DNA from 2 places in the Shewanella sp. T24-MNA-CIBAN-0130 genome. Region 2 is predicted to be linked to the other one. Evidence: predicted binding sites of a transcription regulator. Region 2 holds the regulator's gene; the other holds the start of a gene.
What was found. Region 2 encodes ArgR, which controls arginine synthesis, uptake and breakdown. Its sites were predicted from a motif close to ANTGAATANNTATTCANT; they were not measured.

Region 1 (3,416 bases), on a different contig from region 2:
ATACAATGAACGCGATTTTTTCGACAATACTGCCATGGGAGTATCATCACCCATTGAGCCGACGGCTTCTTCACCTTTACTGGCGAGTACCCAAATAACTTGCTCTAATTCTTCACGAGTAAAACCAAACTGTTTTTGGTATTGCAGCAGTGTTTTAGCATCAAAGCCACTTGAACCTTGTTTGCTGGGAGGCATTTGCTCAGCAGGAACTAGGGTTTGACTGTTTTTAGCCATCCATTCTTTATAAGGATGACGACGTTTTAAGTCGTTATCAATTTCAAAAGAGTGATGTAAATGACCGTTCAAGGTGTCCAATACTAATAATTCACCCGGCCCTACACGGCCTTTTTCAATCACTTCATCGGCTGCATAATCCCAAATACCGACTTCAGAGGCTAAGGTTAGGATACGATCCTTGGTTATAACGTAACGAGAAGGACGTAGGCCGTTGCGATCAACCGCACAGGCAGCATGGCGACCATTAGTCATTACAATGCCAGCAGGGCCGTCCCACGGCTCCATGTGCATTGAGTTAAAATCATAGAAAGCTTTTAACTCGTCGTCCATCTCTGGGTTTGATTGCCATGCTGGTGGAATAAGTAAGCGCATGGCTCGGTATAAATCCATCCCACCTGATAACAGCATTTCGAGCATATTGTCTAAAGAAGAGGAGTCTGAACCTGTTTCGTTAACAAAGGGTGCCGCTTGTTGTAAGTCGGGCAATAAAGGCGAATTAAACTTATAGGCACGCGCTCTAGCCCATTGACGATTACCGGTAATGGTATTGATTTCACCGTTATGGGCAAGATAACGAAACGGTTGGGCTAATGGCCACTTGGGATGTGTGTTGGTTGAAAAGCGCTGGTGAAATAAACAAATGGCACTTTTCAAACGTATATCTGCTAAGTCTGTGTAAAATGACGGCAGATCGGCTGGCATCATTAACCCTTTATAGACAATCACTTGCCCAGAAAGACTGGCAACGTAAAAGTCTTCATCATCAGTGATTTGCTGTTCAAGTCGGCGACGCGCCATATACAAGCGACGTTCAAGATCTTTTTCCCGCCAGCCAACTGGCGCGTTGATCAATACTTGATAAATCTGTGGCAAGCTTTCCCGACCAATCTCCCCCAAAACATCAGGATTAATCGGAACTTTACGCCAACCAGCGACACTTAACATTTCTCGTTGTAGTTCTTTTTCTAAGATAAGTTTGGCTTCATCAGCGCGTTGTTTATCTTGGCTGAGAAATAGCATACCCACGGCAAAATTTCGGCTCAAATGCCAATCATTTTCTGCCGCAATAGCTTTAAAAAACCCTGTAGGCATTTGCATTAATAGACCACAGCCATCACCTGTGCGTCCGTCCGCTGCAATACCACCACGATGCTTCATTCGATCGAGACCATGAATCGCAGTACGCACAATGCGGTGACTCGCGTCACCATCCATTTGTGCAATTAAACCAAATCCGCAATTGTCACGCTCAAAACTGGGATGATACAAGCTCATACAAAAACCCCCTAAACCTCTACTAGAATACGACTCGGGGTAAATTCAAAGAATATCCATAGATATGCACCCGAACCATTCAAAATAAACTGAGATTGAATAAAGGTCAAACCAAAAAAATGCAACAAACTGAAATCTAAATACTCATAAAACGTAATACGCTACCAACCTTACGTTAACGTAAACTGTGATATATCACCTATAACCTTATGAATAAAAAGAATTTTAGAAAATGATAAAATAATCAGCTACTTTTTTGCAACAACAACAAAGAAGTGTTTTTGAAACAAAAATAGTGAATTTTATTTCAAACACAGTTTTTGAGTAAAAAATTATTCTAAATGACTAAATATTCATATCGAGTGTTTTGTAAGTTGATTAAATGGTGTTAACTGTTTTTAGCGTTAGCGCACAAGTTTACTGCCAGCGCCAATAGATAAACTATTTTATTGATTTAGCACCAAGACAGGTGTGTATCGGTTGACTAAACTGGCGAACTTTAAAGTAATGTTGAGAGTAAATTTTGGGTTTAGATGACTACGTTAATACATTTGGTTTACATTGCAAGCAACGTTATGGCCAACGCATAAAAAAATTAACTATAGATGCCCAATTTACTTGTCCTAATCGAGATGGCACCTTAGGCGTAGGCGGTTGTACTTTTTGTAATGTGGCTTCATTTAGCGGAGAACAAGACAGTGCTCAACCCATTGCAGTGCAATTATCCGAAGGAAAAATACGTGCCCAGTCAGCCAAAAAAAGTGTGCTTCCCACTGAAGTAGCCCCAGCGTCGACAGCAAAATATATTGCTTATTTTCAGGCCTATACCAGCACTTACGATGAGTACAAAGTACTCAAGCAAAAATATGATCAAGCCGTTGAAGATACCGATATTGTCGGGCTTCATATTGGTACTCGTCCTGACTGTGTGCCTAATGAAGTACTTGATTTATTGGTTGAGTATCAACAACGAGGCATCGAGGTGTGGCTGGAGCTTGGTTTACAAACGGCCAATAATCAGACCTTAAAGCGGATTAATCGTGGCCATCAATTATGCCAATACCGTCAAACCGTTAAAAAGGCTCGTGCTAGAGGGATTAAAGTGTGCACCCATCTGATACTAGGCCTCCCAGGAGAAACTTCCGTGGACTACTTTAATAGCTTACAAACCGTATTAGGGATAGGTGTTGATGGGCTAAAACTGCACCCACTACATATTGTAGAAGGCAGTATTATGGCAAAACAATGGCGTTATAATCCCATGCCATTGATCGGTCTGGACGAGTATGCTTCAGAGGTCGCAAAACTGATCCGTCACACCCCAAAAGACATTATCTTCCATCGCGTGACCGCTTATGCAAAAAAACCAATGTTGCTTGCGCCTGATTGGTGTGCTTTTCGTTGGGATGGTCTTGTTGCGATTGTTAATGAGTTACGAGACTTTGGCGGCCAAGGTAGCGCTTTAATGTGTAGCCAAAGTAAAACGGTTTAGTGTTAGAGATATCGATAGATTGGTCGTGAGTCAGCTGAATACGATCAAAATAAAGGTCGGTTTTTATGACGTAATACAAGGGTGGTAACGATTATTTACTCATTATTGAATAAAACATTACCAATATGAGGTATTTTTAAACATTGGTAATACCAGTTGATCAGTTGTGTTAGTAAAATGTAATATTTATAATTAAATCGCAGCTAAATATTGGCAAGCCTTGCATAGGGTATTTTACTCGGTATCATATTTAAAATTCTAGAAAGTTATATTATTGATAGAGGTGCCTTTATGGCCACAACGCAGTTAGACTCAATATTGGATCTCAATACGCTTGAGCAATATATCAGTGCCATTGGTGCTGGAACGTTATTGAAAAGCGTAGTGTTATTCGAGCAGCTAATGCCTGAAT
Region 2 (3,416 bases):
TACAATATCGATTACAAATCAGCTAAATGTGAGTACACTTCGGGTAATGTATATTGAATTAAGATAAGCTATTAATTAGCGGAATTGATAAAAGAAGCTATTGGTTATCTAATGACTACTTAATTACATCAAAGCGTTAAGTTATAACCATTTAGGCCGACATAAAGTATTAAGGTAGATGAGTTAATATGGGTAACCAAGTTATGCCTCGTGAACAGTTAGGGATTTGCGCAGAAGGGAATTTACACAGTGTGTACTTGATGTTTAATGCCAATGACGGTGTTGAAGATCAACTACGTCCGTCCATTGCTAATGTGGCGCAATACATTTACGAACTCACGGATCAGTATGCAGACAGTGCTTTTAATGGCTTTGTGGGTATTGGGGCCAATTTTTGGGATACTTTTTATCCAGAAGCTCGTCCAGCATTGTTGAAACCTTTTCCTGCAATGAATGACGGTAATCGTGATGCTCCCGCGATGGAATATGATCTGTTTGTTCATATCCGTTGCGATCGTTATGATATTTTGCATCTTGTTGCTAATGAAATTAATCAAATGTTTGAGGATTTGGTTGAGTTAGTCGATGAAGAGCGCGGTTTTCGATTTATGGACAGTCGTGATTTAACCGGCTTTGTTGATGGTACTGAAAACCCTAAAGGGCGCCATCGTCAACAAGTTGCGCTCGTCGGTGATGAAGATCAAGACTTTGTATCTGGTAGTTATCTACATGTGCAAAAATACATGCATAACTTAAGTAAATGGCATCGTTTACCACTTAAAAAACAAGAAGATATTTTTGGTCGAACCAAAGTTGATGATATTGAGTACGAGTCAGAAGATAAGCCATTAACCAGCCATACGAAACGAGTCAATTTAAAGGACCCACAGGGTAACGCATTAGAGATTTTACGCCAAAGCATGCCATATGGTTCGATTAGAGAACAAGGGCTAATGTTTCTTTCTGTATGCCGTACACCTGATAACTTCGAAAAAATGCTCCGCAGTATGGTGCACGGTGATGGTCATGGAAATCATGATCATCTAATGTCGTTTACTAAAGCGTTGACTGGGTCGTCATTTTTTGTACCATCACTGGATTTTTTAACTCAATTTGATGATGTGTAAACGCCGATCCTAGGCAATAAAAAAGCAATGCCATGGCATTGCTTTTTTATTGGAACGGTTTTTTTATTCACTATAGTTGAATAAGGATCTAACCGTTTCGAGAGTATCATCAATAGTTTTTATGCTTGCTGGGCAAATAAAAATAGTATCATCGCCGGCAATGGTACCTAATATGCCTTCTGGTTTGCCTATTGAATCGAGCAAACGTGCAATTAATTGCGCTGCACCTGGGCTGGTTCTTACCACAATCATGGCTTGGTTATGGTCAACATCCAGTACTAAATTCTTAACTGGACTACCCGCAGTCGGAACGCCTAGCTCGGCAGGGAGGCAATACACCATCTCTTGCTTAGCATTTCGAGTTCGCACAGCACCAAACTTGCTGAGCATGCGAGAGACCTTAGATTGATTAATATTACCGAATCCTTCGGCTTGAAGCGCAATAACAATCTCGCTTTGGCTTCCAAAACGTTCTTCTTTCAGAATCGCCTTAAAAGTTCGAACGAGCTCATCCTGATTTCTTGTCGCTGGCATAGTGATAATTCATCTTATAGTTGTTATTCAAAAAACTAGCATATTTTGAATATATTGGCTTGTTAAGTCAAGAAAGAATCAGATTTATTGAATAAAAATTCATTTTACAGTGGAACTTTAAGCTGACACTTGGGTGAGTAATAAGTCTACCGACTTAAGTGAATAATTCACAGTATTGAGGTTATAAACTATAAATTAATAGGGTGCAGTATTTAAAGAGGCTTTATCGGACGACTCGTTATATAACGATTCTTTGTATAACGATCGTGGCGATGATTGTTTTGTTAGTACCAATAGCGTATCACCCTTTTCAGACAGCAGATTGAGTTTGCCTTTTGAGAAATCAATCTGTTGTACCTGTGCAATAGCGTGCATCAAATCCGCTTCTTGGGCCATTAAACTATCTACACAAGCTTTCATAGTTGAACCCGACGGTGCCATTTGGAGTCGATTTCCTTGTTGATCGTAATGACCAAAAAATTGATTACAGCTGTTATTGCCGCTTAACTCACCATTTTGGGCAAAAACTAATTTTGCTGGGCTATTATTAATGGTAGGAGTATCAAGGACGACTTCTACATGCCAAGTACCAATTAATTGTTCATTTGAGACAATTTGAGTGTGGTTTTGACAAGCACTAAGGCCTAAAAATATAACGGTGGCGCCAAGAATATGCTTTATCATGCGAAGAGAGTTCCAAATACGAAAAAATTGCCGTTATTCTACTACTTGAAGGTGAGTAAGAGCGTAAATAATTGTAATTTTTCGGATTAATGAACATTATTTAACGTATTAAAGAGTCTAAAATGATCAAATTACTCAAAGTGTTGCATATCGTTGGTTTAATCATGTTGCTGGTGGGCGTAGGATTATATTGGCAAAGTGATATAGGCCAGCAAGTCAGTGGTATATTAGTCATTGCCTTACTTATTGGTGTGGGGACATTAATTATGTCTCCGCTGCCTGTTGCGCTAGTGATAGAATGGTCTAAGAAACAATCTCCCAATTTAGGGTCAAAGGAATAATCATTGTCATTTATTATCCGTAAGGCGTTATTAACCGATGTTGCTGCTATTGTGCAGTTAGAACGTGCTCATGTAGATGATGAGTTGCTAGGTTCAAATAACCAACTTCATGCTCATTCACTCAGCAAAGGCGAGGTGATACAGCTTATCAATCAGCATTGGTTTATCGTGGCAGAAGAGCAAGAGCAAATCATTGGTTATGTGATGGCAGCCAAATGGTCCTTTCTTTCCGCGCAACCATTGTATCGCCATATTATTCAAAAAATTAAGTTTACCGATTTAGAGGGACAAACTTTATCGACCACTAATTCATGCCAATATGGGCCGGTTTGGATCCAAGAATCAAAACGTGGCAAAGGAGTATTTTCGGCGTTAGTCACTGAATTAAAAAAACAAGTAAGCAATACCTTTCCATTTATGATTACGTATGTCGCCGCAGACAATGCGCGTTCATTAGCCGCACATCAACAAAAAGCGGCGATGACAGAGATTGATCAATTTAGTTTTGAACAACGTGATTATTGTTTACTGGCCACTGCCACTGCCACTGCCACGGTAAATGGTATCTGATCAATTGTGTCGTTAAGGTGGTTATTTAACGTCAAGGCGGTATAAGGGATATATCGATAAAAACCGATTTATTTCAAGTCTGCAATATCAAACTGGCCATTGGCTTTGCTAACAAGGGACATTGACGTGTTAGTTGTGGCCCTATTGTCAGTCAATGCAA

Region 1: a site for ArgR is predicted at 1,566-1,583, ahead of gltB (glutamate synthase large subunit). Genes of this name have one in related genera too.

Annotation. Positions count from the first base shown of each region.
Region 1 is NZ_JBEOPP010000072.1:15,432-18,847, forward strand. It holds gene gltB (glutamate synthase large subunit) at 1-1,512, opposite strand, end outside; gene mnmL (tRNA modification radical SAM protein MnmL/YtqA) at 2,036-3,004, shown strand; gene AAEZ02_RS19645 (Hpt domain-containing protein) at 3,296-3,416, shown strand, end outside.
Region 2 is NZ_JBEOPP010000041.1:37,405-40,820, reverse strand. It holds gene AAEZ02_RS15495 (Dyp-type peroxidase) at 189-1,127, shown strand; gene argR (transcriptional regulator ArgR) at 1,191-1,661, opposite strand; gene AAEZ02_RS15485 (META domain-containing protein) at 1,857-2,345, opposite strand; gene AAEZ02_RS15480 (hypothetical protein) at 2,468-2,686, shown strand; gene AAEZ02_RS15475 (GNAT family N-acetyltransferase) at 2,690-3,256, shown strand.